2 regions of the Conyzicola lurida genome follow, and region 1 is predicted to be linked to the other one. Evidence: predicted binding sites of a transcription regulator. Region 1 holds the regulator's gene; the other holds the start of a gene.
What was found. The regulator HspR, encoded in region 1, represses chaperone genes until heat shock. The targets are predictions, from matches to a motif close to AAGTTGAGTCNNNNNGACTCAACTT.
Positions count from the first base shown of each region.

Region 2: a site for HspR is predicted at 11,511-11,535, ahead of HD599_RS10385 (ATP-dependent Clp protease ATP-binding subunit). Genes of this name have one in related genera too.

Region 1 covers NZ_JACHMJ010000001.1:3,462,858-3,478,772, reverse strand. The annotation lists gene HD599_RS16955 (aldo/keto reductase) at 1-794, shown strand, start outside; gene HD599_RS16950 (AEC family transporter) at 806-1,726, opposite strand; gene HD599_RS16945 (alpha/beta fold hydrolase) at 1,754-2,569, shown strand; gene HD599_RS16940 (DNA alkylation repair protein) at 2,630-3,355, opposite strand; gene HD599_RS16935 (DUF6421 family protein) at 3,540-4,901, shown strand; gene HD599_RS16930 (histidine kinase) at 5,020-6,318, shown strand; gene HD599_RS16925 (response regulator) at 6,315-6,998, shown strand; gene HD599_RS16920 (ABC transporter ATP-binding protein) at 7,078-7,962, shown strand; gene HD599_RS16915 (ABC transporter permease) at 7,959-9,065, shown strand; gene HD599_RS16910 (beta-eliminating lyase-related protein) at 9,138-10,205, shown strand; gene HD599_RS18245 (hypothetical protein) at 10,343-10,477, shown strand; gene HD599_RS16905 (ATP-dependent Clp protease ATP-binding subunit) at 10,518-12,671, opposite strand; gene HD599_RS16900 (methyltransferase) at 12,689-13,822, opposite strand; gene HD599_RS16895 (heat shock protein transcriptional repressor HspR) at 13,819-14,226, opposite strand; gene HD599_RS16890 (DnaJ C-terminal domain-containing protein) at 14,226-15,221, opposite strand; gene HD599_RS16885 (nucleotide exchange factor GrpE) at 15,231-15,872, opposite strand; gene dnaK (molecular chaperone DnaK) at 15,879-15,915, opposite strand, start outside.
Region 2 covers NZ_JACHMJ010000001.1:2,123,910-2,139,824, forward strand. The annotation lists gene HD599_RS10325 (TRM11 family SAM-dependent methyltransferase) at 1-584, shown strand, start outside; gene HD599_RS10330 (ATP-binding protein) at 617-3,220, shown strand; gene HD599_RS10335 (NAD(P)-dependent alcohol dehydrogenase) at 3,280-4,248, opposite strand; gene HD599_RS10340 (helix-turn-helix domain-containing protein) at 4,250-4,465, opposite strand; gene HD599_RS10345 (hypothetical protein) at 4,468-4,887, opposite strand; gene HD599_RS10350 (hypothetical protein) at 5,054-5,404, shown strand; gene HD599_RS10355 (TetR/AcrR family transcriptional regulator) at 5,426-6,028, opposite strand; gene HD599_RS10360 (zinc-binding dehydrogenase) at 6,136-7,113, shown strand; gene HD599_RS10365 (SRPBCC domain-containing protein) at 7,119-7,544, opposite strand; gene HD599_RS10370 (hypothetical protein) at 7,552-7,716, opposite strand; gene HD599_RS10375 (hypothetical protein) at 7,752-8,177, opposite strand; gene HD599_RS10380 (hypothetical protein) at 8,286-8,789, opposite strand; gene HD599_RS10385 (ATP-dependent Clp protease ATP-binding subunit) at 8,954-11,494, opposite strand; gene HD599_RS10390 (hypothetical protein) at 11,633-11,770, shown strand; gene HD599_RS10395 (DedA family protein) at 11,849-12,511, opposite strand; gene HD599_RS10400 (aldo/keto reductase) at 12,620-13,453, opposite strand; gene HD599_RS10405 (hypothetical protein) at 13,565-13,897, opposite strand; gene HD599_RS10410 (SRPBCC family protein) at 14,079-14,534, shown strand; gene HD599_RS10415 (NUDIX domain-containing protein) at 14,598-15,074, shown strand; gene HD599_RS10420 (MFS transporter) at 15,148-15,915, opposite strand, start outside.

The DNA.
Region 1 (15,915 bases):
ACGGCCGCGCCATCCCGCAGTTCGGACTCGGCGTCTACAAGGTGGACGATTCGCTTGCCGCCCACCTGGTCGAGGGCGCGATCGAGGCCGGATACCGGCACGTCGACACCGCCAAGCTCTACTTCAACGAGGCCGGCGTCGGTGCCGGCATCCGGGCATCCGGGGTACAACGCGAGGAGATATTTGTCACAACGAAGGTCTGGAACGACGACCAGGGATACGACGAGACCCTCCGGGCGTTCGACACCAGCCTCGAGCTCCTCGGGCTCGACTATGTCGACCTCTACCTGATCCACTGGCCGGCACCCGCCCAAGACCGCTACGTCGAGACCTGGCGCGCCCTCGAGACGCTGAAGGGCGAGGGTCGGGCGCGCTCGATCGGCGTCAGCAACTTCAACGCGCCACACCTCGACAAACTCCTTGCGAACGCGACCGAGACTCCGGTGATCAACCAGATCGAGTTGCAGCCGTGGCTGCAGCAGCACGAGCTGCGCGCGTACAACGCGGCCCACGGCATCCTCACCGAGGCCTGGTCCCCGCTCGCCCGCGGCCGGGTGCTCGACGACCCCACGCTCGCGGCCATCGGCGAAAAGCACGGCAAGACCCCCGCCCAGGTCGTGCTGCGCTGGCACGTCCAGTCGGGCGTCGCGGTGATTCCCAAGTCGAACTCGCTCGACCGCATCCGCGAGAACTCGCTGATCTTCGATTTCGAGTTGGATGCCGCGGACCTCGCCGCCATCGCCGCGTTGGAGACGGGCGAGCGTACCGGATCGGATCCGGACACGGTCGGCTGACTACGATCCGCCTAAGCGAGCAGCGCGGCCACGATCACGAGGATCGGCACCGAACCGATCGTCGTGATCAGCACGGTGTCGCGGGCGACGGCGACGCCGCGGTTGTAGCGCTGGGCGTAGACGAAAACGTTCTGCGCGGTGGGCAGCCCGGCGAGAACGACGACGGCGAACAGCTGCTCCTGGCCGAGGCCGAAGACGAAACGTCCGAACAGCCAGGCCACGACCGGCATCACCGCGAGCTTGACGAAGCTGGCAAGCAGGATGTCGCGGCGGCCGGATCCGGGCTCGAGCAGGCGCCGCCCGACCAGGGACATGCCGAAGGCGATGAGCACGAGCGGCACGGCCGCGGCACCGACGATGCGGAAGGGCTCCATGACCGCGGCCGGCAGTTCGAGTCCCGTGATGGAGACGATCACGCCGAGCACCGACGCGATGATGATCGGATTGCGCACCGGCTGCAGCAGGATGCGCTTCACCGACACCTTGCCGCTGGTGGTCACGTCGAGAATGCCGAGCGAGATCGGCGCGAGCACGAGCAGCTGGAAGAGCAGCACCGGCGCCGAGTACGCGGTGTCGCCGAGCACGTAGACAGCGACGGGGATTCCGATGTTGTTGGCGTTGACGTAGCCGGCCGCCATCGAGCCGATCACGGCCTCCGGCGCCTTGCGGCGGAAGATCAGCAGCGCGATTCCGGCGAACAGCAGGCAGGCGATGAGCGCGGTGATCGCCGAGATGAGGAACATCGACGAGAAGAGCGAGTGCACGTCGGCGTCGGCGAGCACCGTGAAGAGCAGCGCGGGGGAGAGCACGAAGAAGACGATGCGGCTGAGCACCTGCGGAGCGTGCTCGCCGAGGATGCCGATGCGACCGACGATGAACCCGATGAGGATTATCACGCCGATGATGGCAAAACCGATCAAGACCCCCGACACCTGTCCAGTATCGCCTAGCGTTGGGGCATGACCCACCTCGACGTCGCGGGCGCGACCCTCTACTACGAGACCGACGGCCACATCGGCAAGCCGGCAGTGCTGCTCATCCACGCGGGAATCGCCACCCTGCGCATGTGGGACCCGCAGGTCGAGGCCCTCGCCGCCGACCACTTCGTCATCCGGTTCGACACCCGCGGTTTCGGCGAGACGACGACCCAGAACGTCGAATATTCGAACCGGTCGGATGCCGCGTCCCTACTGGACCACCTCGGTGTCGAGTCGGCCACTCTGATCGGTTGTTCGCGGGGCGGGGGCATCGCGATCGATTTCGCCCTCGACGCACCGGAGCGCGTCAGCGGGCTGGTCACGATCGGTTCGGGCCCGAGCGGCTATCCGGGCACCGCGCTCACCGACCGCGAAGAGCAGCTGTTCACCGCCGTCGACGACGCGTACGAGGAGGGCGACCTCGACGGCGCCTTCCGGCTCGAGGCCGAGCTGTGGGGCGTCGGACCGACCCGCGAGCTGACCGACGTCGACCCGGAGTTCCTGCAGACCGCCTACGACCTCAACCTGGCCAACACCGGGCACGTGCTCGAGGCGCCGATCCCGGTCGGGCTCGAACCGCCCGCGTACGGACGGCTCGGCGAGATCGCCGTTCCCGCGCTCGTGATCGTCGGCGACAAGGACATCTCGGTAGCGCTGCAGCAGCAGGAGTATCTGGCGTCGGCCATCGTCGGCGCGGAGGGCGTGGTGATCGCGGACACCGCGCACCTGCCCAGCGTGGAGAAGCCCGCCGAGTTCACGGCGCTGGTGCTCGACTGGCTGGCGCGGCACCACCTCTGAGCGGGTTGACCTCGTCGAAACCCCGTCCGCACCATGGGATTTCGACAGGCTCACTCCGCCCTAGTTCAGCGACCGGTAGTACACGCGATCCGCCAGCTCGAAGTGCTCCGTCGCGTAACTCAGGCTCACCCGCGACATCCGCTTCGCATTCGCGGTTAAAAAGCCGGTCAGCAGGTCTCTGTCGACCCGCTTGCCGACCTCGCGCAGCATCCAGCCGACGGCCTTCTGAATCAGATCGTGCTGGTCATCGAGCAGCACCTCGGCCACTTCGAGCGTCGTCGACGCGTCGCCGTGCTTGATGAAGGCGAAGGTCGAGATCATCGCGATGCGCCGCTGCCAGACCACGCCGCTCTTCGCGAGACGCGCCAACTGGTCGCGCGGCCTGTCGTAGAGGTACTCGCCGAGGATGAACTCGGCCGAGGTGTCGACCAGGTCCCAGTTGTTGATGCGGCCGCGCCGCATGGCCGAGAGGTAGAACTCGACGAGACGTTCGCGCTCGGGCTCGTCGCCCGCCTTGCTCGCCCGTTGGAACTGCCCGACCATCACGACGAGAGCGGCAAACCGGTGCTCGTGGATCGCGCTGTCGAGCAGGTCGTTGAGGTCGGCCGGCGAGAGGTCGGCGAAGTCCTTCGCCACGAGCCGGATCGTCGGCACCCGGACCCCGATGAAGCGGTCGCCCGCGCCGTACTGCCCTTTGCCGGTCTTGAAGAACCTCTGCAGTTTCTGGGCCTCGTCGCGGCTGGCCACCGCGGCGAGCGCCGCCTCGAGTTCGCGCGCCGTAGACATGTGTGAAGTGTAGGCGGCGTGCGCGACACACGCGGGATGACGGTTTCGTGCGGATATTGGGGTCGCTGGTGCAATTTTCCCGCGTGAGACACAATCAACCGCGAATGCTCCGTCGTTAGGCTCGAATCAGGCGCTCTATCCGTGCGCCGCTCGTCACACGCTCACGCGGATCGGAGGTTCACCCATGTCCAACACCACGATGTCCAGCACCGCCATCGTCGGAGAACCCGAGGTTGTGGAGGACGCCTCCTGGCTGAACCTCAAGCACGCGGCATCCGCTCTTCAACTTCTCCAGATTCAGGACGGCAGCGTGCCAGACGCGGGCGACCACGACGCGGCACGCGGGTACGTCGCGACGATCGTGCGCGAGATCCTGAGTTTCCGCACCGAACTGCCGCACGACGCGGCCTACCTCGGCGCGGCCTCGGTCGACTTCGAGCGGTGGGCGTCCGAGGGATTCGGCGTGCCCGACTTCCTCGACTCGCTGCAGGCGTTCCAGCCGCAGCTCGACCGCGTCGACGGCCTACGCCACCTCGTCGTGTTCCCGATGTACACGCAGAACGGCTCGACCAGCCGCCTCGTCGAGGCCGTGCTCATCGAGGTCATCTGGCCGGAGTTCGTCGGCGAGCTCGAGGCGGGGGAGTACTCGAACAAGCTGTTCGTGCCCGTACGCTTCGTCGACTTCACGCCGGGCTACGACACCAACTCGGCCGTGCTGTTCCCCGAGAGCGTCGCGATGCGCGAGGTGCCCACCTTCACCTGGGGTGCGATCTTCGCCGACCGCGAGGCGGCCCGATTCCGCCGGGTCGTGCGGGCAGCATCCGAGATCACCAAGCTCGAGCTGCCGGATGACGCGGCGAGACTGCTCGACGACCAGCAACTCACCGAGCAGACGTTCGTGATGTGGGATCTGATCCACGACCGCACGCACATGCGCGGCGACCTGCCCTTCGACCCGTTCATGATCAAACAGCGCATGCCGTACTTCCTGTACTCGCTCGAGGAGCTGCGCTGCGATCTGACGGCGTTCCGCGAGGCCGTCACGGTGTCGCGCGACGACGACGCCGACCCGGTGGCCCGCGACCGCGCGAAGCTCGTGCAGTACGCGGTGATCTTCGACCGCATCTTCCGGTTCGCGATCACCGGCAGCCGGGTGCGCAACTACGACGGACTCGGCGGCCAGCTGCTGTTCGCGTGGATGCACCAGCACCACGTGCTGCACTGGACCGACACCGCGCTCACGATCGACTGGGACGAGGTCCCCGAGGTCGTCATCGCACTCTCCGACGCGATCAACGACCTGTACTGGAAGTCGATCGACCGTCCGAAGGTGGCTCACTGGCTCGCCGCGTACGATCTCGTCGCGTCGACGCTGACCCCGCACCCGGCCTCGCGCTGGGCGGTGCGCGACCTGCCGCTCGACGGCCCGCCCCGCGGGTACACCGACGCGGTGATGGACGACGAGTTCCCGCTCTCGATGTTCTACGAGGCGCTCTCCAAGAAGATGACCGCCGTGATCGAGTCGACGGCGGGGATCACGGCTTAGGGCTCAGGCGGGTTGAGCCTGTCGAAACCCCGGGTTTCGACGGGCTCAATCCGCTGGCGGTTCGCCGTTCCCCCGCGAGACGGATGCCCCGCCCCACCCGCCTCGGTAGCGTTGACCCGTGACTGACGACTGGCTGCGCCCCCGACCGGGCCGCGAGGGGTACCGTCGTGACGCCATCGGCGTCGCGGCACTCGCGGTCGGCACCATCGTGAGCGCGCTGCTGCACGCGCGTTCGGGCTACTTCACCGACCTCGACGTCGACCCGCAGCTGCACCCCGCGCCGATCTGGCTCAGCGCGCTCATGATCCTCGCGCTCACCGTCCCGCTGGCCTGGCGCCGCCGTTACCCCGAGATCGTGGCGGTCGTCGTCTCCGTCGCCTTCTTCCTCGCCCCCACTTTCCGGGTGCCCGAGGCGCTGTTCGGCAGCATCACGCTCTTCATCGCGATCTATTCCGTCGGCGCGTGGAGCCGGCACCGCCGCGCCGCGACGATCACCCGGGTGCTGATCATCGTCGGCATGTTCGTCTGGATCGGCGTGCAGCTGCTGCTCACCGTGAACGACCCCGACACCCTGCCCGGCTTCTCCCGCTCCGGCGTCTTCAGCGCGTTCGCCTCCTACGCGGTCATCAACGTGCTCACCAACCTGCTCTACTTCGGCGGCGCCTACTACTTCGGCGACTCCGCCTACCGCGGCGCCCGCTCCCGTGCCGAGCTCGAAGACCGCACGGAGGAGCTCGCCCAGGAGCGCGAGATCAGCGCGCACCAGGCCGTCGCCCTCGACCGGGTGCGCATCGCCCGCGAGCTGCACGACGTCGTGGCCCACCACGTGTCGGTCATGGGCGTGCAGGCCGGGGCGGCCCGTCGTGTGCTCGCGACCGACCCCGCGCAGGCGTCCGAGTCGCTCTCGACGATCGAGGCGAGCGCGCGGCAGGCCGTCGACGAACTGCACCGCCTGCTCACCACCCTGAGAGACAACGACACGGATGCCGCGAGCAGCAGTTCCTCGACACGGGGGGTCGACCAGCTGCCCGACCTCGTCGAGGAGACCAGCGCCGCCGGCATCCCCGCCACCCTGCACGTGGTCGGCGACGCCCGCCCCGTGCCGACCCTCGTCGGGTTCACCGTCTACCGGGTGGCGCAGGAAGCACTCACCAACGTGCGCAAGCACGGGGGAGGACGGGCGACCGTCGACGTGCGCCTGCGCTACCTCGCCGACGGCGTCGAGCTCGAGGTCGCCGACACCGGCGTGGGCCGCGGACTGACCTCGAGCGGCACCGGACTCGGCCACGTCGGCATGCGCGAGCGTCTCGCCGCGGTCGGCGGCGAGCTCGAGGTCGGTCCGCGTGCCCGCGGCGGCTATCTCGTGCGCGCCCGCATCGCCCCCCGAATCACCGAGTCCACCGAGGCAGCCTCATGACCACCGTCCTGCTCGTCGACGACCAGGAGCTGGTGCGCGCCGGCTTCCGCATCATCCTGAACAGCGAGCCGGGAATCGAGGTCGTCGGCGAAGCGTCCAACGGCACCGACGGCATCCGGCTCGCCCTCGAACTCGAACCCGACGTGATCTGCATGGACGTGCAGATGCCCGGCACGGACGGCCTCGCCGCCACCCGTGCGATCGTCGCCGACCCCGCGAACACCAGCCGCGTGCTGATCCTCACCACGTTCGACCGCGACGACTACCTGTTCGAGGCGCTGAGCGCGGGTGCGAGCGGGTTCCTGCTCAAGACCGCGAGTCCCGAGAACCTGGTCGAGGCAGTGCAGGTGCTCGCCCGGGGCGACGCACTGCTCTCGCCGAGCGTCACCCGGCGTGTGATCGAGCGGTTCGGCGCCACGACCTCGCCGGTCGCGACGCTCCCCGACCGCGCGGTGCTGCCCGACCTGACCGACCGCGAGACCGAGGTCCTCGCCCTCATCGCCCAGGGCAAGTCGAACGCCGAGATCGCGATCGCCCTCTACGTGGGCGAGGCGACGGTCAAGACCCACGTCTCGAACGTACTGACCAAGCTAGGAGTGCGCGACCGCATCCAGGCGGTCGTCTACGCCTACGAGCACGGCTTCGCGGTGCGCGGCGGCACGACTCCCCCCAGCGGCTGAGGAATTAAACCCGTCACCCGACGGATGCCGCGGCGCACCGCTCCTCCGTAGCGTGGTCACCGAACATGGGAGGTTTTAGATGCTCGAGCTCCACTCGATCAATCGGTCGTTCGGCGACCGGCGCGTTCTGCGCGACGTGTCGTTCACGGTCGCCGGAGGCCGCATGACCGGCTTCGTCGGCGGCAACGGCGCCGGAAAGACCACGACGATGCGCGTCATCCTCGGCGTCCTCGCCGCGGACTCCGGCACGGTCACCCTCGACGGTGCGCCGCTCACCGCCGAGCAGCGCACCCGCTTCGGCTACATGCCGGAGGAGCGTGGCCTGTACCCCAAGATGAAGATCGCCGAGCAGATCGTGTACCTCGGCCGCCTGCACGGCATGAGCCAGACGCAGGCGAAGCAGAACACGGAGAGCCTGCTCGAGCGCCTCGGCCTCGGCGAGCGCGTCGACGACACCGTCGAGAGCCTCTCGCTCGGCAACCAGCAGCGCGCGCAGATCGCCGCGGCACTCGTGCACGACCCCGAGGTTCTCGTGCTCGACGAACCGTTCTCGGGCCTCGACCCGATCGCGGTCGAGGTCGTGCTCAACGTGCTCAAGGACTTCGCCGCCACCGGCGCCCCGGTCATCTTCTCCTCGCACCAGCTCGACATCGTCGAACGCCTCTGCGACGACCTCGTCGTCATCGCCGACGGCGAGATCCGGGCGAGCGGTTCCCGCGAGGGCATCCGTGCCGCGCACACGCTGCCGCGCTACGAGATCCAGCTCGGCGGCGACGCCGGCTGGCTCCGGGACGAAGCGGGCGTCACCGTTCTCGACTTCGACGGCGGCTACTCGCTGTTCGACGTCGACACCGACGAGACCGCGCAGCGGGTGCTGCAGCGCGCCATCGCCACCAGCACCGTCGAGCGGTTCGCGCCGCAACTCCCCTCGCTTTCCCAGATCTTCAAGGAGGTCATCCAGTGAGCACCACCGGCACGCACTACTCCAGGCCCGCCACACTGCCCGCCATCTGGCTCGTCGCCGAGCGCGAGATCCGCATGCGCCTTCGCAGCAAGGCGTTCCTGATCTCCACCGGCATCCTGCTGCTCCTCGTTCTCGGCTCGATCGTCGCCGGGGGAATCCTCGGCGCGAACCAGTCGCTGCCGTCCGTGGCGGCCGTCGGCTCCGCGGTCACGACGGTCGAGGCGACCGACGCGTTCGAGGTCACCGAGGCCGATTCGGTCGACGAGGCCGAGGCGCTGGTGCGCGACGGTTCGGTCGACGCCGCGGTCGTGCCTTCGGAGGGACAGCTGGGGCTCACCGTGATCGGTCTCGACGAGGCGCCCTCGGGCGTCGTCGCGGCTCTCAGCGAGGCCCCGCAGGTGCTGCTGCTCGACCCGAGCGACCAGAACCCCGGCATCGTCTACCTCGTCGCCCTCGCGTTCGGCATCATCTTCTTCTCGTCGGCGCTGACCTTCGGACAGCTGATCGCGCAGAGCGTGGTGGAGGAGAAGCAGACCCGCATCGTCGAGATCCTGATGGCGACGGTGCCGGTACGGGTGCTGCTCGCCGGCAAGGTCGTCGGCAACAGCCTGCTCGCCTTCGGCCAGATCGTGTTGATCGCGCTGTTCGCCGGCGTCGGGCTGTTGGCGACGGGACAGGACATCCTGCTCGCCGAGGTCGGACCCTCGATCGTCTGGTTCCTGGTCTTCTTCGTCATCGGCTTCGTGATGCTCGCCGCCATGTTCGCGGCCGCCGGCGCGCTCGTCTCGCGTCAGGAGGACATGGGCGGCGCGATCACGCCCATCACGATGCTGATCATGGTGCCGTACTTCCTCGTCATCTTCTTCTACGACAACCCGCTCGTGCTCGGCATCATGTCGTACGTGCCGTTCTCGGCGCCGATCGGGATGCCGCTGCGGGTCTTCCTCGGACTTGCCGAGTGGTGGGAGCCGCTGGTGTCCCTCGTCATCCTCGTCGTGTCGACGCTGGCGATCATCGCGATCGGATCACGCATCTACGAGAACGGGCTGCTGCGCATGGGCGCGCCGGTCAAGCTCAAGGACGCGCTGAAGTCGGCGGCGTAAGGCTCTCACCGGTGGTTGAGTGGGCCGCCCGCCGCTACTCGACCACCGGTTTCGTCCTGAGACAATAGACACGTGACCCAACTCCACGATCTCGATTCCCGCGGCTTCGCTTCCGACAACTACGCGGGGGTCCTCCCCGAGGTGCTGGCCGCGATCGCCGACGCCAACGGCGGACACCAGGTCGCGTACGGCGGCGACGTCTATACCGCCCGCCTCCAGGAGGTCATGAAGTCGCACTTCGGCGACCAGGCCGAGGCGTTCCCGGTGTTCAACGGCACCGGCGCCAACGTCACCGCGCTCACCTCGCTGCTGCCGCGCTGGGGCGCCGTCGTCTCGGCGAAGACCGCGCACATCAACACGGACGAGGGCGGAGCGCCCGAGCGGGTCAGCGGCCTCAAGCTACTCACGGTCGAGGCGCCCGACGGCAAGCTCACCCCTGAGCTCATCGACCTCGAGGCCTGGGGATGGGGCGACGAACACCGCGCCCAGCCGCTCGCCGTGAGCATCACCAACACCACTGAGCTCGGCACCCTGTACACGGTCGACGAGATCCGTGCCATCACCGACCACGCGCACTCGCTCGGCATGAGCGTGCACCTCGACGGTGCGCGCATCTCCAACGCCGCGGCCGCCCTCGGGGTTCCGTTGCGCGATTTCACCACCGACGCCGGCATCGACATCCTGAGCTTCGGCGGTACCAAGAACGGACTGCTCTACGGCGAGGCCGTCGTGGTGCTGAACCCCGAGGTGTCCGACGGGATCGTCTACCTGCGCAAGCTCTCGATGCAGCTCGCGTCGAAGATGCGCTTCGTCTCGGCGCAGCTCATCGCGCTGCTCGACGACGACCTCTACTTGCGCACGGCCGGCCACGCCAATGCCATGGCCGCGCGGCTGCGTTCTTCGCTCGAGGCGGCCATCGCGAGCGGCGCCATCAGCGGACTCTCGTTCAGCCAGCCGACCGAGGCCAACGCGGTCTTCGCGAAGCTGCCCGCGGGAGTCGCCGACCGCCTGCGCGAGTCCTTCCGTTTCTACGATTGGGATGCCGCGGCGAACGAGGTGCGCTGGATGGCGTCGTTCGACACCACCGAGGCCGACATCGACGCCTTCGTCGCCGCGATCACTCGCGAGCTCGCCGTCTAACCGCTGACTTATCCACGGTCCTGTCCACCACAGGGCCGGATGCCGCTTTTCTTCTCCACTCCGCCCCACAGCGGGGTCGGTCGGCAGCAAGCTCGAGGACTCGATGCAGACGCAATTCGGGGCCAGATTCGACCGACGTGCGATTCACCGCCGTCGATGCGCGGTTCGACGCGGTCGACGTCCGGTTCGACGCGGTCAAGCAGCAGATCGACGGTCTCGACCGCGACGTGCAGGTGCTCGTCCGGCGCACGTTCGGCGACGACCCGACCTAGTCCGTCGTGTAGACGGGGCCGGACCGCCGCCGCGCGACAGTTAGACCTGCACCTTGGTGACGCTGAGGCCGTCGTCGTCGGAGGCGAGGTCGACCAGTACCGTGTCGCCGTCGCGGATGTCGCCCGACAGCAGCGACCGCGCGAGCTTGTCGTCGATCTCGTGCTGCATGAGGCGACGCAGCGGCCGCGCGCCGTAGATCGGGTCGTACCCGCGCTCGGCGAGCCAGAGCCGCGCGTTCGGCGTGACCGCGAGCTCGAGGCGGCGGTCGCCGAGGCGGCGGCTCAGCCGGTCGACGTACAGCTCGACGATCTGCGCCAGCTCGTTCTCCGACAGCGGCGAGAACACCACGATGTCGTCGAGCCGGTTGAGGAACTCCGGCTTGAACGACTTGCGCACCAGTTCCTGCACGGCCTGGTACTTGGTGTCCCAGTCGAGCGTCTGGTCGACGAGGTACTGGCTGCCCAGGTTGCTGGTGAGAATGAGGATCACGTTGCGGAAGTCGACCGTGCGGCCCTGGCCGTCGGTCAGCCGTCCGTCGTCGAGCACCTGCAGCAGCAGGTCGAAGACCTCGGGGTGCGCTTTCTCGACCTCGTCGAGCAGGATCACCGAGTACGGGCGGCGGCGCACGGCCTCGGTCAGCTGTCCGCCCTGTTCGTAGCCGATGTACCCGGGAGGGGCACCGACCAGCCGCGAGACCGAGAACTTCTCGCCGTACTCGCTCATGTCGATGCGCACGAGGGCCTTCTCGTCGTCGAACAGGTACTCGGCGAGGGCCTTCGCGAGTTCGGTCTTGCCGACGCCCGTGGGGCCGAGGAACATAAACGTGCCGGTCGGACGGTCGGGGTCGGAGACGCCGGCACGGGTGCGCCGCACGGCCTCGCTGACCGCGCGCACGGCGTCCTTCTGGCCGATCAGGCGCTTGCCCAGCTCACCCTCGAGGCTCAGCAGCCGCTCGGTCTCGCCCTGCAGCAGCTTGCCGACGGGAACACCGGTCCACGCGGCGATGACCTCGGCGATGTCCTCCGCGGTGACCTGCTCGCTCACCATGCGGGGTCCGCCGGCTTCGGCCTTCTCGGCCTCGTCGAGCGCGCGCTTCACCTCGGGGATCTCGCCGTAGAGCAGCCGGGACGCGCGCTCGAGGTTGCCCTCGCGCTGGGCGCGTTCCGACTCGGTCTCGAGGTTGTCGAGGCGCTTCTTCAGCTCGCCGACGCGGTTGATCGAGGCGCGCTCCTTCTCCCAGCGGGCCTGGAGCCCCTTGAGGGTGCCCTCCCGGTCGCGGAGATCGGCTCGCAGCTTTTCAAGACGGGCCTTGGACGCGTCATCCTTCTCACGCTTGAGCGCGAGTTCTTCGAGCTTGAGCCGGTCGACGCTGCGACGCAGCTCGTCGATCTCGACGGGGGAGGAGTCGATCTCCATGCGCAGACGCGACGCGGCCTCGTCGATCAGGTCGATCGCCTTGTCGGGCAGCTTGCGGCCCGAGATGTAGCGGTTCGACAGGGCGGCCGCGGCGACGAGCGCACCGTCTTCGATCGTGATCTGGTGGTGTGCCTCGTACCGGCCGCGCAGTCCGCGGAGGATCGCGATGGTGTCTTCCACGCTCGGCTCGCCGACGAACACCTGCTGGAAGCGTCGCTCGAGAGCGGCGTCCTTCTCGATGTACTGGCGGTACTCGTCGAGCGTCGTGGCGCCGATGAGGCGCAGCTCGCCGCGCGCCAGCATGGGCTTGAGCATGTTCGACGCGGCTACGGAGCCTTCGCCGCCGCCCGCACCCATGAGCGTGTGCAGTTCGTCGATGAAGGTGATGATCTCGCCGTCGGCCTGGTTGATCTCGGTGAGCACCGCCTTGAGGCGCTCCTCGAACTCGCCGCGGTACTTGGCGCCGGCCACGAGGGCGGCGAGGTCGAGCGACACCAGCCGCTTGCCCTTGAGCGAGTCGGCGACGTCGCCGGCGACGATGCGCTGCGCGAGACCCTCGACGACGGCGGTCTTGCCGACGCCGGGCTCGCCGATGAGCACGGGGTTGTTCTTGGTGCGACGGGTGAGCACCTGGCTGACGCGGCGGATCTCCGCGTCACGCCCGATTACGGGGTCGAGCTTTCCACTGCGGGCGATCGCCGTGAGGTCGACGCCGTATCGTTCGAGCGCCGTCTTCTGATCGTCGTCGGTGCCGGGTGCACCTTGGAGGTTGGCCATGATTCCTGCGCTTTCAATCAGGTCTCGGTGAGGGGTTTCTCGGCTAGGGTGACCGTGAATTTGTCGTTACGGCTAATGGGTGTCGTCGGCCCGACCATGCGGCCCATCTCCGCGCGGTAGGCAAGGTGGGTGTTGTAGACGGCCCAGAGTTGGCCGCCGGGCTTGAGTACGCGGTAGACGTCGGACAGCAGGTTGATCGCCGCGCCCGCGTGCACCGCGCCGCCGATGTGGAACGGCGGGTTGACCACGATCACGTCGGCGCTCTCGTCGGGCTGGCTGGACAGCCCGTCGTCTCGGACGACGGTCACCTGCGACTGCAGGTCGTTGGCTTCCATCGTTGCAGTGGCGGATGCCACGGCAGACGCCGACTGGTCGGTGGCGATGACGCGCAGCCCGGGCCGGGTCTTCGCGAGCGTCGCCGCGAGGATGCCGGTACCCGCGCCCAGGTCGATCGCGGTCGTGGCGTTCGGGTCGACCTGGTCGAGCACGGCGAGCAGTGCCCGCGTGCCGATGTCGACCTTGGTGCCGGCGAAGACCGACCCGGTGGCGACGACCCAGAGTCCGAGGTCCGAGTGGAACTGCTTGCGGCGCGCGGGGGCCTCCGTCTCGCGGGGCTCGCGAGCGATCAGGCCGCGCGACTTCTGCTGCGCGCGGGTCACGTCGACCCGGCCGAAGTAGCGGGCGAGCACCTCGTTCATGCCGAGGGTCATGTGCTTGATGCGGCCGGCCGAGTAGACGACGACCGACGGGTCGGCGAAGCGCGCGATCGCGTTCGCGATGTCGTCGAGCTCTTCGAGCGAGCGGGGGAGCTGGAGCAGCACGACGGTGGCACCGCTCAGCAGCGACTCGTCGAGCGCGTGGTTCTCGTAGGCGTCGCCGAGGTTCTCCTCGCGGGCGTTGAAGCCGAGCGCGAGTTCGCCGGAGAGCGCGTCCTGGTGCACCCGGATGCCGGTCAGCCCGTGGGCGTGGGCGGCGCCGATCGTGAGCGCTCCGTAGGAGTCGCCGATCACCGTGACCTGGCCGGGAGCTGCGGCGGCCAGCGCCTCCGCGGCTTCGGCGAGAATCAGCCGGTCGCTCGGGTCGTACGCGAAGAGGTTGGGCGCCTCGACGTCGGGGTAGCGACGGAGGACCTCGAAATCGAAGTCGCTCACGGGCGCCACACCACCAGTTCGTTGGCGCGGTGCGCGCGAGTGCCGGGGCGCAGCGACACGACGTCGCCGGCGGCTCCCGCCGCGAAGACGCGTCGCCCGGAGCGGTTCAGCAGCTCTTCGGCGAGCGCGTGCTCGAGTTCGTGCACACGACTGGACAGGGCAACCACCTGGTTTTCTAGCTCGAGGATGCGGCGGATGCCTTCGAGGTTGAGGCCTTCCGCCGAGAGTGCGGCGATCTCCCGTAACTGCACCACGTCGCGCATGGAATAGCGCCGCGACTTGCCGGCCGTCCGTCTCGGGCTGACGAGCCCGAGACGGTCGTACTGGCGCAGGGTCTGGGGATGCATCGCGGCGAGTTCCGCCGCGACGGCGATCGCGAAGACCGGGGAGTTCTCGTCGACCATCAGCCGCGTGCCTTCGCGAGCAGTTCGGCGCGGGGGTTCTCGTCGGGCATCGCGGCGGCGAACGCCTCGAGGCGGTCGCGCGCTTCCCCGCTGAGATGGCTCGGCACGGCGACCTGGACGGTCGCGAGCAGGTCGCCCACGCCCTTGGCCGTCGTCACGCCACGGCCCTTCACGCGCAGGGCGCGTCCGCTCGGGGTACCCGGTGCGACTTTGAGCCGCACGGGCTCTCCGCCGAGCGTGGGGACCTCGATCGTGGCGCCGAGGGTCGCCTCGACGAACGTGATCGGGACCTCGACCCGGAGGTTGAGGCCGTCGCGTTCGAACACCGGGTGGGTGCGCACGGTGACCGTCAGGACGAGGTCGCCGGGGGCACCGCCATCCGGACTCGGTTCGCCCTTGCCCTTGAGACGGATCTTCTGGCCGTCGCTGACGCCGGCCGGCACCTTGACGTTGATCGAGGCACCGCCCGCCGGCTGCAGCTTGATCGTCTCGCCACGGATAGCCGTGAGGAAGTCGAGCGTGGTGGTCGCGCTGAAGTCGCGACCCCGCGTCGGACCGCCCGCCCCGCGGAAGCCGCCGGTGGACGAACCGAAACCGGTGTCGCCGCCGCCGAACATCCCGCCGAGCAGATCCTCGAAGCTGGCACCGCCCTGCGCGCTTCCGCGCCGGGCGTTGGACTGGCCGAACATCCCGCCGAAGACGTCCTCGAAGCCGCCGCCCTGCTGCCCGGGGCGGCCGGGCGCGGTGAAGCGTGCTCCGGAACCCATGGCGCGGATCTGGTCGTACTCCTTGCGTGTCTCCGGGTCGGAGAGCACGGAGTTCGCTTCGCTGATCTCCTTGAACTTCGCCTCCGCCTTGGCATCGCCCGGGTTGGAGTCCGGGTGATACTGGCGGGCCAATTTGCGATAGGTCTTCTTCAGATCGGCCTGGGAGATGTCTTTCGACACTCCCAAGATCTTGTAGAAGTCCTTATCGAACCAGTCCTGGCTTGCCACGTGGTCTGCCTACTCGGGAACGGAGACCGCGACCTTGGCGGCGCGGATGAGGCGCTCGCCCAGGGCATAACCGGGGTCGATGACGTCGGCGACGGTCTGCTCGGTGGCACCGGGCGTCGGCAGCTGGACGACGGCCTCGTGGAAGTGCGGGTCGAAGACCTCGCCCTTCTCGCCGACCGAACGCAGACCGTAGCGCTCGAAAGCGGAACGGATCTTCGCCGCGACCAGCTCGAGGGGGCTGCCCTCGAGGTCGCCGTGCTTCTCGGCACGCGTGAGGTCGTCGATCGCCGGGAGCAGCGATCGGATGACCTCGGCGATGACCGATTCGCGGTTGGCGACGCGGTCGCGCTCCACGCGGGTGCGGAAGTTGACGAGCTCGGCCTGGGCGCGCAGCATGTCGCTGCGCATCTCGGAGACGAGGTCGACGGCCGCGAGGTCGAGCAGAGCGGCGTCTTCTTCGCTCAGCGACTCGGTCTCGACGGGGACGTCGACGACCTCGTCCGCCTCGACGACGACTTCTTCAGCCGGCGCGTCGGTCGTGGTCTCTTCGGACGACTCCGGGGTGCCGGAGGCCGTGGTGGCCTCCGGCTCCTGGTTGTCGTCCCGATCTCGCCCTGAGCCTGTCGAAGGGTTCTTTTTGTCGGGAGACATTCGCTACTACTTCTTGGTCTCGGGCTCGTCTTCGACGACCTCA
Region 2 (15,915 bases), 1.3 Mb from region 1:
AATTGAGAGACGCACAACAGCTCGGAGACTTGAACGACATCGATGCGATTATCACGTCCCCGCCCTACCAGAATGCCGTCGACTACTACCGAAGACATCAGCTAGAGATGTTTTGGCTCGGACACACTGAGTCACAGAAAGATCGCCTCGAGCTACTTCCCCGATACATCGGTCGCGCTCGCGTCGCGAGCTCGCATCCCAGCGCAAATGAAAAATGGAGAGGCACGCCTCAGGTTCAGGCGTGGCTGGATCAGATGCGAAATCACGGAGAATCTCGCGCTCGCGACTTTCAGGTCTACTTTGCGTCGATGACGAGAGTCTTCGAATCCATGTCGACGATACTTAAGCCCGGGTCCCCGGCAATTTTCATTGTGGGCAGGAGCACTTGGAACGGAATCGAAATTCCAACTGATGAGTTGTTCGTCGAACTTGCGGGTCCACATTTCCAGCTCTCGGAGCACCTCACGTACCCCGTTCGCAACCGCTACATGTCCTACGTGAGACGCAATGGGGCTGATATCAATACTGAACACGTGCTTGTTTTCAGGAGGAACGCAACATCCGGACTAGAAAATTCGAGCTAACCTAGCTTTATCTGGTCCTGAAAGTGGAGAAAATGACTGACACATTGCCGATCACTCCTGTTGTCGCCTCCACCATCGGACAAGGACTCGAAGCGTCCGGCATCTCCGCTGGCCCAATTGAGGTACGGCTGTCGCGCGAGCTAATCACGCTCCTTAGCGAACAGCTATATTCGAGCCCGCTAAAGGCCATTGAGGAGTTGGTGATCAACTCCTTCGACGCTGATGCGCCAAGCGTTCATGTCATCGCGCCGCTATCCACGATCGAGCCAGTCCTTTCCGTAGCGCCGCTTATCGCGGTCTATGACACCGGGGTGGGAATGGACTTGGCAGGACTGTCTGACTTGTGGCGGGTAGGGGCATCCAACAAAAGAACCGAGCAGGTCGAGAAAGTTCGAAAACGCAAGCAGATTGGCAAGTTCGGCATTGGGAAGCTCGCCACTTATGCCCTCGCGCGTCGGGTCACCTACATAACGTCGACGGGAATTGGCCACATTTATGCGGTGACTTTATCGTTCGACGATTTCCACTCCTCCCCAAACGGTGAAGCTGAGGCGCCGGTTCGCCTCGATGTACGTGAGATCGAGACGACCGACATCTTGTCACAGGCTGCCCTCGCCACGGCTCTGGAGGAGAGTGGCCTCGACCTCTCGACATGCCTCGACAGTGCGTCTCAATGGACACTCGTATTGCTCGAAGAACTCAAGGGCGTCGTTGAATCGATCTCGGGCAACCGGTTGAAGTGGATACTCTCAACAGCTATGCCACTTGGTGATTTCGAGGTGTTCCTCAATGGAATCGGTATCGAGGCGAAGAAGAACACCTACGCGCGCATCGCGGAATTCAACATCGCTGAACTACCTCAAAAGCGAATCGATACGTTGAACAGGGCAACGGATTCGGATTGGCGCGTTGAAACGCTGGATGTCGACAATGACGGCGGACCGCTGAAGCGCTTGGTTTCGAGTCAGCTGCCTAGCGGAGTTAGTGGCAGCGCAATCGTGACAGACAAGTCACTGTATGGCGGCAAGAGTAGCGATCTCACTCGCTCACACGGGTTCTTCGTAAAGGTACGCGGACGGCTTATCGGGGAGGAGGACCCCCTATTCGGCTCACACGCTTTGAGCTACGAGGTATTTAACCGATTCCGCGCGGAGATTGATGCTGACGATCTGGACATAGATGTCACCGCACCTCGCGAAAGCGCGGGGAATAGCCCCCGCGTGACTGCCCTGCGGGAACTTCTGGTCGAGGTTTTCAACGAGGCCAGGTCCCAGTTCGACATGAAAATGAAGGAAAAAGCGCAGCACGGCGCGCGACGAGAGCACGAACGTCACTACGTGTATCCGACTTTCGTGGAAAAGCCCCTCGCTGACGCTTTGGTGCAGACCAATTTCGATGACGACCTGAATGCCGGTTCGGAGGCCGATGACTCATGGTTCTACGTCGAAGTACCGACAGCTGAGGACACGAAGACCTTAGTTGCAAGCCTGTATTCGACCGATGAACGGCAGCCTTACAGCTATCGCTTGGAGCAGCGAGGAAAACAAGAGCGATTGGTGGAGTTTGATCCCACTGAACATAGCTTCACTGTAAATGCGGACCACGAACTCGCGCTCGAATTCAAAGACTCACCGAAGTCAATGGATCTTCTCTACCATCTCGCAACTGCCGAAGCGTTGTTGGAGGTCTACCTACGAGAAGCCGGGGTCGCTGCTCACGTTGTGGGCGAGGTGCTACAAAGACGGGATAACCTCCTTCGCGGTTTGGCAAGAGAACAGATGAATTCCCCAGCAGCAATCGCGCAGGCCTTGCGCGATTCATCCGATTCAGACACAGAGCTCGAAATCGCGCTGGTAATTGCAGTGAGATCTTTGGGTTTTGTAGCAAAACACTTGGGCAACGGAGGCAAAGCGGACGGTGTTGCTAGATTCCGCGACTATCCGGATGGTGAGCGAAAAATCACACTTGAGGCAAAAGCCAGCGGCAAGTTGCCGAGCCTCAGCGCTCTTGACTTTGCAGGATTGCAGGAACACATGGTCGACGAGGGTGCCGATGGTTGTTTGCTCGTCGCTCCGGGATACCCCGGCGGCACTCGTGAAGACGACGCGGCGGCGGCAAAACGTGCGCAATCCCTGAAAATTAGTTGCTGGACCATTGATCAGCTGGCGCGAGTCGTCGCATCCATGGAAAGACACGACGTTACTGCTCGCTCAGTAATGCAAATAGTGGCGACAAGATACGCTCCCGCCGAAGTCACACTCGCGGTCGATGCCTTACTAGGCGACAGCGCCGAATCTTCACGTGCCCTCGCAGCCGAAATGATCGGTGCGATTCGCGAGCTCGAAACGTTCATGTCTGACGACGCCATTCGCGAGCTGTCGATGATTCGAACCGTCTTGGGTTCGCGAGGGATCAAACCCTCAACTCCAGATGCTCGAATCGCTCTTGAACGTCTTGCGGCGGCCAGCCAAGGTGGAATGACACTTCTTACCGGCGGAGAAAAGTTCCAGCTAAACGTGGCTGTGGAAGAGTTGGAGCGAAGGGTCGCCGACTGGATTGGTACGGATAGCTCGTCTCGTCGCGCAAGTACTTTTTTCGAGTCGTCTCACCACAGAAAAAATCTGCCCGAAATATAGGATGCCGCGAGCTTGGCTATCTGATCCTCAAAGACAACGCGGGCAATCAGTCCGACGGCTCAACCAACAATGACTCGCTTTCCATGGCGCTTGTTCGTTAGAAATGACGGCGCGAGTCCGTCGACCCGCGCCGCCAACTCAACAGAGTCGATCACAGGCGCGATCTTTCCTGCTTCGGCGAGCTCGGCGAGCGACCCGAGATCCGAGGCATTCGTCACCGAATTGAAGCCCACCAGGCGCTGCTTCGAGCCCAGGGCGCGCAACGGGGCGAGCATCGAGCGGGTGAGGCCGCCGAGCAGGCGCGAACCGCCCTCTCCCCCGACGAGCACGAGGGTTCCGGTCGGCGCGAGGATGCGACGCAGGGACGGGATCGGTCGCATGCCGGCCAGATCCAAGATGAGGTCGTACCGGGCGTCGAGAGTCGTGATGTCCGTCACCGTGTAGTCGATGACCTCGTCGGCGCCGAGAGACTTCACGAAGCCGACCTTCGAGGTGCTGCATACCCCGGTCACGTGCGCACCGGAGGCCCGAGCGATCTGCGTCGCGAAGATGCCCACTCCGCCGGCTGCTCCGATGACGAGAACACGCTGGCCCGGCTGCAGGCGCCCGGCGTCGCGCAACGCGTGAAGTGCGGTCGCGCCCGAGGTCGGCAGACACGCGGCCTGCTCGAACGTGAGCGAGGCCGGCTTGGGCGCGATCTTCGCGGCCGACGCACGGGCGAATTCAGCGAGGCCCGCGGACACCACGCCGAACACCTCGTCTCCCGGGGCGTAGGCCGTGACGGCGGCACCGACCGAATGGACGACGCCCGCGACATCCATGCCCCTGATTCTCTGCCGCGGGCCACGGAGGCCGACGAACGGACGCACAATCAGCGGCAGCCCGGTCATGAGGTGGGTGTCGCCGATGTTGAGCGCGGTCGCGCGCACGTCGACAAGCACGTCGTCGGCGCCGATGGTGGGTACGGGAACGTCCGCGAGATGGAGCACCGAGGAGTCGCCGTAGCGGTCCTGCACTATCGCTTTCATGTCAGCCTCCGTAGTGGAATACGTCGTCGAGGGGCACATCGAACTCGCGGGCGATCTGGAACGCCACCTCCAGCGAGGGCGAATAGCGGCCCTGCTCGATCGCGATGACGGTCTGCCGGGTCACTCCGATGCGGTCGGCCAGGTCGGCCTGCGTCATGTCGCCGGCCGCGGCCCGCAGCGCCCGGATGTTGTTCGTCACCTTCGTCGCCTTCACCACTCTCAGAACCCCCGGCGGTAGATGACGACCCGGGTGATCGAGCCGAGCACGGTCGAGAGCGCGAAGCCGAGGTAGAGGGCGTTGGCGATGTAGAAGTAGTCGGCCTCGACGATCGCGAGAAGCAGTGCGCCGAGGGTTCCGATCACGAGGAACGACTGCCCCACCCGGTCGCCGACGCGGGCGATGTCGCGGTCGCGCACGTCTTTCTTCTGGTCGCTGCGGGGCGTGACGATGCCCACCGCGATGCTGACGACGATGGCCGTGACGATTGCGCCGCCGATCGTCCACAGCATGGCCGGCACGTAGTCGACGTCGACGAGGGGCATGGATGCCGCCTGCCGCAGGATCACCGCGACGTAGACGCCGTACAACACGACGGACACCACGAGCTGGATCCAGGACTGCCGTTCTTCGAGAGTCATCGCACACCTCCGTGTCAAAGATTCTTTACATGGATGACGGTAGGGGCGACGGGGCTTCGTGTCAAGAATGTTTTACATCGCGGTTCGGTCAGCGCTGTGCTCGATCGGCCCGCGCACTTAGAGTGAGGAGAAATCCCCTTCCTGTCTGCGCGAGATTGGAACCGCTGTGAGCCTCACTCTCTGGATCGCGATCGGCGCCACCGTGACCGTCGTCGGCACCGTGTGGCAGGTCATCACGTCCGCGCGCACGGGACTCGACTCGATGCGCCATTTCTTGGCGGCTCAGAACTCGATCGTGCAGCGCGAGGTCGGCGAGGCGAAGAACAGGTTCTCCCGACTTCGGGTCGTCAAGCGGCGCCGCGCCTCCCAAGCCGTGCTGGCGAAGGCGGCGAATCTGCTCGACGCAGACGAGCTCCGGCTGTCACAGGCATACAACCGTCAGGCCTGGGGCTGGGGGTTAGTGACTCTCGGCGCGGTCATTGGGGCGATTGCGGCCTGGGTTGATGTTGCTGCGTGAATCACATGGATTTCGACAGGCTCAATCCGCCACGGGGGCGATTGCGGCCAGGGCGGCGTCCAGGGTGGCGCCGGCCGCGTGGCGGTCTACCCGCACGATCGCCATCGAGGCGAAGATCAGGCCAGTGACCGTGGTGGTGAGGAGTTCGCGGGCGGGCGTGTCCAGGTCGGGACGCCTCGTCGCGACGCCCGCGGTTACGCCGGCGCGAAGCTCGGCCACGTAGCGCGCGACCACATCCTGCACCGCGGCCTCGCGCCCGACGGGCGACCCGGTGGCGTTGAGCAGCAGACAGCCGTTGGCCGCGAGCGACGACGGCTCGTCGACCATCGCGCGGCGGAGCCCGCGGATGTAATTCTCGAGCGCGTCCGACGCGACTAGCGGCGACGCGAGCGGGGCGAGACGAGGGCGCACGACGTCGTCGAGGTACGACTCGACCGCGGCGTCGAAGAGGCCGCGCTTGCTGCCGAACGAGTGGTACAGGCTGGACCGGTTCAGTCCGGTGGCGCTTTCGAGGTCGGCGACGGCGGTGTTCTCGTAGCCGCTCCCCCAGAAAACGTCGCGGGCCGCGAGCACGACGTCGGTGTCGACAAACGTCTTCGATCGTCCCACGTCAGGCTCCGTCATCCGCTCATTTGAACTGGTCGTTGCAGTATATAGTGAAACGACCAGTTCAGTTCGACGAGCAGCGTTGCAGCCGAGTGAGCATCACGAATAGGAAAGCCGGTACTGCCATGCGCGCCATCATCCATCACGAGTTCGGTGAGCCCAACGCGGTTCTCGCCGTCGAGAACATCGACCTGCCGGAGCCCTCCGCCAGCGAGGTGCGGGTGCGCCTGCTGCTGTCGCCGATCCACAACCACGACCTCTGGACCGTGCGCGGCACCTACGGGTTCAAGCCCGAGCTGCCCGCCCGCGCCGGCACCGAAGCCGTCGGCGTCGTCGACGCGCTCGGCGCCGACGTCACGCACCTCGAGGTCGGCCAGCGCGTCGCCACCGGCGGAACGTTCGGCGTCTGGGCCGAGTACTTCATCGCCAAGGCCGCGTCACTGATCCCCGTCGACGAGTCACTGACCGACGAGGTCGCCGCGCAGCTGGTCTCGATGCCGTTCAGCGCGATCAGCCTGCTCGACACGCTCGACCTCGGCGAGGGCGACTGGCTGCTGCAGAACGCCGCAAACGGCGCCGTGGGACGCCTCGTCGCCCAACTCGCAGTCGCGCGCGGCATCAACGTCGTCGGACTCGTGCGCAAGCCCGAGCGCGTCGCCGAACTCGAGGCGCAGGGCATCACCAACGTCGTCGCCACCGAGACCGACGGGTGGCAGGAGAAGGTTAAGCAGATCACGGGCGACTCCCCCATCACGACCGCGCTCGACTCCGTGGGCGGCAGCGCCTCGGGCGACCTCACGTCGTTGCTCGCCGAGAACGGCACCCTCATCGTCTTCGGCGCGATGGCGTCGCCCGTGATGGAGATCCGCTCGGGCGGCATCATCTTCAACAACCTCACCGTCAAGGGATTCTGGGGCAGCAAGGTCATGGGCTCGATGGCTCCGCAGAAGCGGAGCGAACTGCTCGGCGAGTTGGCGCTGCGGATTCGGACCGGGGCACTCACCCTTCCGGTCGAGGCGACCTACTCGTTCTACGACGTGCGCACGGCGAGTGAGGCGAACTTCATCGAGGGGCGTGGCGGGAAGGTTTTGCTGCGGCCGTAGAGCTGTCAGACCGGCGGCGGCATCCGCTTGCCGGTCTCCAGCACGGTCTTGAGGTTGCTCAGCAGGTAGACCCAGCCCTCGGCGATCTCGGTCGCGACCGGGCTCTGGATCGGCAGGCCCCGGTGCGTCAGGGTGACGCGGGTGAGCGGGCCGATCGGCGTCAGCCTCCATTCCACCTCGGTGGTCGGGGCGCCGCTGACGGACTCGACCCACACGGGCCGGAACGTCGTGACGAGCCGCTTCTGCGGCTCGATCGCCACGACGACGCCGTGAATATGGATGTCGCCGGCGGGGCCGTAGTTGGTCACCGGCTCCCCGACGACCCAGCTCGACTCGATGCGGTTGTCGAAGTACCAGCCGCCCGTCCCCGCAAGGAGGGCCGCCCAGACCTGCTCGGGCGACGCATTGATGACGATCGAGTCGACGGTCATGGCGTGCTCAGCTGGTCGGGTTGGTCTGTCCGGAGTTCGCCAGCCGGACGATCCACTCGGGCGTGGGGATCTTGTCTTGGCGATCGAGCTTGACCCGGATCTGCGCTGCGAGGATGCTCTCCTCCGGCGACGGCTTCGAGGCCTCGCGCTGGGGAACGTCTCTCGGATTCATGTCGCCCTCCTACCTGGCTCCACTCGTGCTGCCAATTATCGTCTCGGCCGCTGGAAAAAGCCATCGATGCGCATGCCCGCCCGGGTGGCGACGCCGAGTGGTTTCGGCGCCGGATCGTCGTGCGGTTCCTCCTCACCGGTGGGCCGCTGCAGTGCCTCGTCGGTGAACCACTTGATGGTCACACGGATGAACGTGCGCTCGTCGGCGTCACGCGTTTTCATAGATCCGAGGATCTCGAGGCCGGCGAGACGGATGTACTTGTCGGCCGACGTCGTCATGTTGAGCGCGGATTCGGCGCGGCGCCACCAGCGCTCGCGCGACGCGTTGCGGGTGGCCGCGGCGTAGGCGACGACGGCGGCGACCACGGCGAGGATCCCGGCGAAGCCCGACGACATCACGAAGTCGGAGAACCAGTCGACGCACCAGCCGCCCAGGGCGTAGGTGCAGGTCGCGGTGGTCACCTGGCTAGCGTGGCAGGCGGGGGTCGAGGGGTGAAGCGGTTGACGAGGTGCGGGGTTGGGGTAGGAGTTTCGATACGGCCGCGGCCGCCTACTCAACCACCGCGGCGGCTAGTCGTCGCTAGCGACCAACAGGGCTACCTTTTTCGAGGACTTCGAGGCGATGACGAACTCGAGGAACCCGAGGGCGCCGAGGTGGTCGTTGCGGCCGTGCAGCGCGGCGGGGCCGAGGTCGCGCAAACGGTAGACGAAGCGCGAGTCGAGCAGGAGCGACTGCACGACGTAGGAATACCGGGCGGCGAAAGCGGTGGGCAGCGGGCCGAGCTGGTCGGCCCACGCGGTCATGGCGGCGGAGCACGCGCGGGTACTGACCTCTTCGAACGAGTTCGGCGTGATGGCGTCGAGCCGGTACGGGCCGTGCACTCCCGGCGAGGGAGTCGGCAGCGCGCCGGAGGGACTCGCGTAGTCGTCGTCGTACCAGGGGTTCGCGATCAGGGCGGCCAGCGTGTCGAGGTTGCCGCGGGACTTCTTGAGCTCGAACGTCTTGACGTCGATCCAGCGGAAATCGGAGCCGAGTTCGCGGAAGTCGATGACGCGCGACGCGCGTTCGGTCATGTGCATGTCGTAGTCCCCGTTTCTTTCGTGATCGAAACTCCAGTGGAGATACTACGGGTAATCGTGTTATCGGTGTGCGGATCTTGAGGAGAACGGAAAAACCGCCCGCCCCGGGTGTGGGGCGGGCGGTTCAGGGTTTCGACAGGCTCAACCCGCGGCTGACGCTATGCCGCCATGCGGAGGGTTCCAGCAGGGCTGACCCGCAGCTCTCCGTCGACCGTGTCGACCGTGACGGCGCCGCCGTCGGTCAGCGCCTCCGTCACGAGCAGGTCGGCGATGCGGTCGTCGAGCTCGCGCTGGATCGTGCGGCGCAGCGGCCGCGCACCGTACTCGGGCTCGTACCCGCGTTCGGCGATCCAGTCCACCGCGTCATCCGTCACTGTCAGCGAAATCGAGCGACCGGCCAACCGGGCGGATGTCGCGTCGAGCAGCAGCCGCACGATCTCGCGCAACTGCGGGGCCGACAGCTTGCGGAACAGCACGATCTCGTCGATGCGGTTGAGGAACTCGGGCCGCATCGCCTCGCGCAGCTTGCCCATGACGCGGTCGCGCAGATCCTTCTCGGAGGAGTAGCCGCTCGCGTCGGAGGATCCGACGAAGCCCATGGCACCGCTGCGGCTCGCGAGCACCTCGGCGCCCACGTTCGACGTCATGATGATGACCGCGTTGCGGAAGTCGACCGTGCGTCCCTGGCCGTCGGTCAGGCGGCCGTCATCCAGAACCTGCAGAAGCAGGTTGAAGACGTCGGGGTGGGCCTTCTCGATCTCGTCGAAGAGGACGACCGAGTACGGGTTGCGTCGGATGCGCTCGGTGAGCTGTCCGGCCTCGTCGTACCCGACGTATCCGGGAGGGGCGCCGACGAGACGCGACACCGTGTGCCGCTCGCCGAACTCGCTCATGTCGAAGCGCAGCATCGCGGTCGGGTCGCCGAACAGCGACTCGGCCAGCGACTTGGCCAGCTCGGTCTTGCCGACGCCGGTCGGGCCGAGGAACAGGAAGCTGCCCACGGGCCGGTCGGCGTCGCCCATGCCGGTGCGGTTGCGCCGAACGGCCTTCGCGACGACGGAGACCGCGTCGTCCTGGCCGACGACCCGGGCGTGCAGCTCGTCTTCGAGACGGGCGAGACGCGAACGGTCGGCCTCGGTGAGGCGGCTGGCCGGGATGCCGGTGGCGCGGGAGATCACGGCGGCGATCTCCTTCTCGTCGACCACGGCCGAGATTCCGGATGTCGCGGCAGCACCGTGCGCGTCGAGCTTGCGCTGCAGCGCCTCGATCTCGTCACGGTACCGCGAGGCCTCCTCGTAGTGCTCGGCGCTCACGGCGGAGTTCTTCGACTGCTCGAGCGTCGCGAGCTCTTCGAGCAGCGCGGAGACGTCGACCTTCGACCCGAGCGTGAGGCGCAGTCGCGCCCCGGCCTGGTCGATGAGGTCGATCGCCTTGTCGGGCAGGAAGCGGTCGGTCACGTAGCGCGCCGACAGCTCGACGGAAGCGCGGATGGCCGCGTCGGTGTAGGTCACCGCGTGGTGATCCTCGTACGCGCCGCGCAGCCCCGAGAGGATGAGCACGGCGTCTTCGATGCTCGGCTCGCCGACCGTCACGGTCTGGAACCGGCGTTCGAGCGCCGGGTCCTTCTCGATCGAGCGGTATTCCTTGAGCGTGGTGGCGCCGACCACGTGCAGTTCACCGCGGGCGAGCCGCGGCTTGAGGATGTTGCCCGCGTCCATCGCGCCGTCGCCGGATCCGCCCGCGCCGACGACCGTGTGCAGCTCGTCGATGAACACGATCAGCTCGCTCTTGTGCGCGGTGATCTCGTCCATGAGCTTGGTGAGGCGCTCTTCGAAGTCGCCACGGTACTTGGTGCCGGCGAGCATCGCGGGAAGGTCGAGGGAGACGACGCGCTTGTCGCGAAGCTGCTCGGGCACTCCCCCGTCGACGATCGCCTGGGCGAGGCCCTCGACGATCGCGGTCTTGCCGACGCCGGCCTCGCCGATCAGCACCGGGTTGTTCTTGGTGCGCCGGCTGAGGATCTCGATGGTCTGCTCGATCTCGTCGGCACGGCCGATCACGGGGTCGAGTTCGCCGTTGCGGGCACGCTCGGTGAGGTCGATGCCGTAGCTGTCGAGCGTGGGCGTGGTGCTCTTCTGAGCGTCGGATGTCGCGGCCTCCGCCTCCGGAGTGACCGACTCGCGCAGGTTCGACTGCAACGCCTCGGGCGTGACGCCGGCGGATGTCAGCACCTGGCCCGCGGGCGAGTCCTGATTGATGACGAGCGCGAAGAAGAGGTGCTCGGGGTCGATGTACGTCGAGCCCGAGGCACGGGCGATCTGGTAGGCGTGCAGGATCGCGCGCTGTCCCGACTGCGTGAGCATGGGTGCAGCACCGATGGTGGCGCGCACGCCCTCGGGCAGACGCTCGTCGACGCCGTTGACGATCGACTTGGGGTCGGCGCCGACACCGGTGATGGCGCCGATCGCGGGCTCGTTGCTCGCGAGGACACGCAGGATGTGCAGCGCGTCGAGCTCGGAGTGGCCGAGCTCGACGGCGAGCTGGCCCGCCTCGGCGAGCACCTCGCGGCTGCGACGGCTCAGCAGGCGGCTGATGTTGATCGAGTTGCCGGACTGCGCCGACCGCTCGCCCTGAAGGTACCGCGCGAGGAACTCGTCGAACGAGTTGGCGGATTCTTCGGGTGTGTTGTTCGTAGGCAATTCGACCTCCCGGTGAAACTTGAGTGCCTTTGACTCAAGTTAACGCTGGGGGCTGAAATCCATTCCCCGTAAAGGCCCGATCAGCGTTCGCCCGGAGCGGACGGATAAACTCGGAGGCGATCCAGAAGGAGTACCACCATGGTCGACAAGAAAAAAGAAGACGGCCTCGGCGACGAGGGCACGATCCCGCCGTCCGACGACGGAATCGCAGTGACTCTCGGTGAAGAGAGCAACTTCAATCCCGAAGAGGACGAAGAAGCCGACGAGACGGAATAGTTCTCGTTCGAACAGGTTGGTTTGAGCTTGTCGGAGCCCCGCGCGGGGATTTCGACAGGCTCAATCCGCTCTAAGGGCTCAATCGGCTTCGACGGCTTCTGAGCGCTTCCTGCGGATCGAACGGATGCGGGTCGTCAGGAACCAGACGACCAGCGCGATGACGACGGCGATCACGACCTTCTGGAAGATTCCCGCGTACTCCTCGACGATGTGCCAGTTCTCGCCGAGGTAGAACCCGGCGACGACGAAGATCGAGTTCCAGATGAGGCTGCCCGCTGCGGTGAGCGCCGTGAACTTCAGCACCGGCATGCGTTCGACGCCCGCGGGCAGCGAGATGAAGCTGCGGAACAGCGGCACCATGCGCCCGAAGAACACCGCTTTGGTGCCGTGGCGGTTGAACCAGACTTCGGTACGGTCGAAGTCCTCGACGTCCATGAGGGGCAGCTTGCCGACCAGCGCGCGGATCGGCCCGCGGCCGAGCCACGCGCCAAGCGCGTAGAGAACGAGTGCGCCGACGACGGAGCCGATGGTCGTGAACGCTATGGCTTCGATCAGGCTGAAGCTGCCGCGGCTCGCGGTGAATCCGGCGAGCGGCAGGATCACCTCGCTCGGCAGCGGCGGGAAGAGGTTCTCGATCGCGATGACGAGGCCCGCGCCGGGAGCGCCGAGCGTTTCCATCACGCTCACCGCCCAGTCGGCAAAACCGGTCAGGGCGGATCCGTCAGAGTTCGCGATGGCCATTCTCCGACGGTAGCCGAGGCTCTCTGGGGTATTCCTGTGCCTGAGCTATGACTTAACGCAGGCGCCCCTCGCCTTTTCAGACGAGGGGCGGATGACGCGGGGCCCGACTTACGGGATCCAGTTGAACTCGTCGGGGTTCGGCCCGGTGCGCTCGTCGCGGTTGAGTCCGGCGATCGCGGTCAGATCGTCGGCGGTCAGCTCGAAGTCGAACAGCGCGAAGTTCTCTTCGACGCGGCTGCGGGTGACCGACTTCGGGAAGATGATGTCGCCCCGCTGCAGGTGCCAGCGCAGGGTGACCTGCGCTGTGGTGCGGCCGACGCGGTCGGCGATGGCCTGGATGACGGGATCCTTCAAGACGCCGCCCTGGGCGATCGGCGACCAGGCCTCGGTGATGATGCCGTGCTCGGTGTTGAAGGCGCGGGCGACCTCGTTGGTCAGGTAGGGGTGTACCTCGATCTGGTTGACGGCGGGGACCGTCTCGGTCTCGTCGAAGAGGCGCTGCAGGTGGGCCGGCTGGAAGTTGGAGACACCGATCGCCTCGACGCGTCCGGACGCCTTGATCTCTTCGAGCGCCTTCCAGGTCTCGACGTAGTCGCCGACCGCGGGCAGCGGCCAGTGGATGAGGAACAGGTCGAGGTACTCGAAGCCGAGGGTCTCGAGGCTGCGGTCGAATGCCTTCAGTGCGTCTTCGCGGGCGTGGAAGCCGTTGTTGAGCTTGCTGGTCACGAAGATCTCTTCGCGAGCCAGACCGGACTCCGCGACTGCTTCGCCGACGCCCTGCTCGTTTCCGTACATCTGGGCGGTGTCGATGTGGCGGTAGCCGACCTCGAGCGCCTCGAGGGTCGCCTTCTTGGTGTCCTCTGGCGGGACCTGGAAGACGCCGAAGCCGAGCTGGGGGATCTCCGTGCCGTTGTTCAGAGTGATCGTGGGTACTGCGTTCATCGGGTCGTTCTCCTTAGCTTGTGGAACCGTGGCGGCACGCGCCACAGTCAACGCCGCACCTGCGACATCCATACCCGAAATGCCGAATTCTGTCGGGATTCGGAGGTTCGCTCAGTGGCGGCGACGGCGGTTGGTGCCGAGAGCGACCGCGGCGATGGCCCAGCTCGCGGCCCACGCGATCGGGGTCAGCACGGCGAGCACGGCTGTGGGGTTCGGCTTGAAAGTCGCGCCGGCCGGGCCGCGCACGTAGGCGCCGATCGGGATGCTCGCACCTCCCCCGCCGCCTCCGCCGTTCTCGACGTTGTCGCTGCCGCCGCCGAAGCCGAACCAGACCAGCGACACCGGCACGATCTCCACTCCGTCGATACTGACCGGGTCACCGTAACTGGCGCGAGCGCCGACCGACGTGACCTGCTGGGCAAGGTTCTGCACGATGTTCGCCATGGGTCGACGGTACCGGTGCGGCAGGGGGCCCGGTCAAGGGGCTGGCTGGGAACGACCGCGACGAGCGGGCAAGGTACCAGCCGAACGCCCCGCTGGCCATGCCCTGCACGCATCCGGATTGCGGAATACCGTCGAAGGACATCCACGACATCCGCCGAGTGGCGGAGTGAGGAACACAGACATGCCCCAGGTCATCGAAACCGTCGACGTCAACGTCCCCGTCTCGACCGCGTACAACCAGTGGACGCAGTTCGAGACCTTCCCGAAGTTCCTGAGCTTCGTCGAGTCGATCACGCAGACGACCGACACGCTCACCCACTGGAAGGTGAAGATCGCCGGAGTCGAGCGCGAGTTCGACGCCAAGATCTCCGAGCAGCACCCCGACGAGCGCGTCGCCTGGAACAGCGTGGGCGGCGACGAGAACCACGCCGGTGTCGTCACGTTCCACAAGCTGAGCGACACCGAGTCGCGCGTCACCGTGCAGCTCGATTGGGAGGCCAGCGGCCTCGCCGAGAAGGCCGCAGCGGTCGTCGGTGTCGACGATCACGTGATCAAGAAGGACCTCAAGAACTTCAAGGAGTTCATCGAGGCCGAGTCGGTCGAGACCGGCTCCTGGCGCGGCGACGTCGCCAACTAACCTTTCCGCAACAGATGGGCTCCGACCGCACGGTCGGGGCCCATCGCGCATCTAGGGTGAACTATGTCCGTCTCCGAAGACCACAGCGCGGGAATCCTGCTGTACCGGCTCTCCCCTGCCGACACCCTCGAGGTGTTCATCGGCCACATGGGCGGACCGTTCTGGGCGTACAAGCAGTCCGCCGCGTGGTCGATCCCCAAGGGGCTCGTCGAACCGGGCGAGGATCCGTTCGGCACGGCGCTGCGCGAGTTCTCCGAGGAAATCGGCCGGCCGGCGCCCGACATCGCCTACGCCAACCTCGGCGACTTCCGGTACACGTCGGGCAAAATCGTGACGGTGTTCGCCGGAGCCCACGACGAGATGGAGCAGCTGTCGAGCACTCCGGTCACCGTGGAGTGGCCGCGCGGGTCGGGCACGTCGGTGACGTTCCCCGAGCTGGACCGCGCCGAGTGGTGCTCGGTTGAGATCGCGCGGGGGCGGTTGGTGCGCGGGCAGGTTCCCGCCCTGGCGGCGCTGGAGGCGTTGCTCGCGCGTTCGTAAGTTCGTGGATTGAGCTCGTCGAAATTCTTTTTTGGGTGTCGACAAGTTCAACCCGCTTTGGGTTTCGACGGGCTCAACCCGCCTGAGCGCGCGTGCGCACCCGCGCCGCGATCGGCATCGCAGCCAGCGCCAGAACCGTCGTCAGCGCGAGCGCCGCGACGAACCCGTTGCCCGTGGCCGCGCCGAAGGCCGTGAACACCAGCCCGGCGAACGCGATCGTCACCGCCGACGCACTCGAATCGGCGATCGTCATCGCCGCACTGTTGAAGCCCTGGTCGGTCTCGTCCGACATCGACAGCACGAGCGTCGACAGGCGCGGGAAGAGCAACCCCATGCCGCCGCCCGCGAGCAGCCAGCCGGCCGCCGCGACGATCGGCGAGAGCACGAGGGACGCCGTGACCAGCTGCACCGCGATACCGAGGAAGACGATGGCCGCACCGAGGCGGACCGTGGTCGAATGCGACATCCGCTCGCCCAACCGCCCCTGCAGGGTCGAGCCGGTCGCCCACGACACGGCGCCGACCGTGAGGATCAGTCCCGCGAGCCACGACGGCAGGCCGTACTGCTCGTGCAGCAGGTAGGGCAGGTAGACCTCCGTGGCGAAGAACGGTGCGGCGACGGCGCCACGCAGGATGACGGTGGCCGGGAGTCCGCGCTTGACCCGCAGGGTTCCGCGGGGTAGCAACGGACGCACCGCGAGCACCACGACGACGAACGCGACGACCACGATCGGCCAGGCCAGCGCACCGCCGTTCTCTCCGCCGAGGCCGATCGCGAGCACTCCCGCGGCGACGACGATCGCCCAGAGCACGGCCCAGGTGGATCCGGCTGCCGCGGTGTT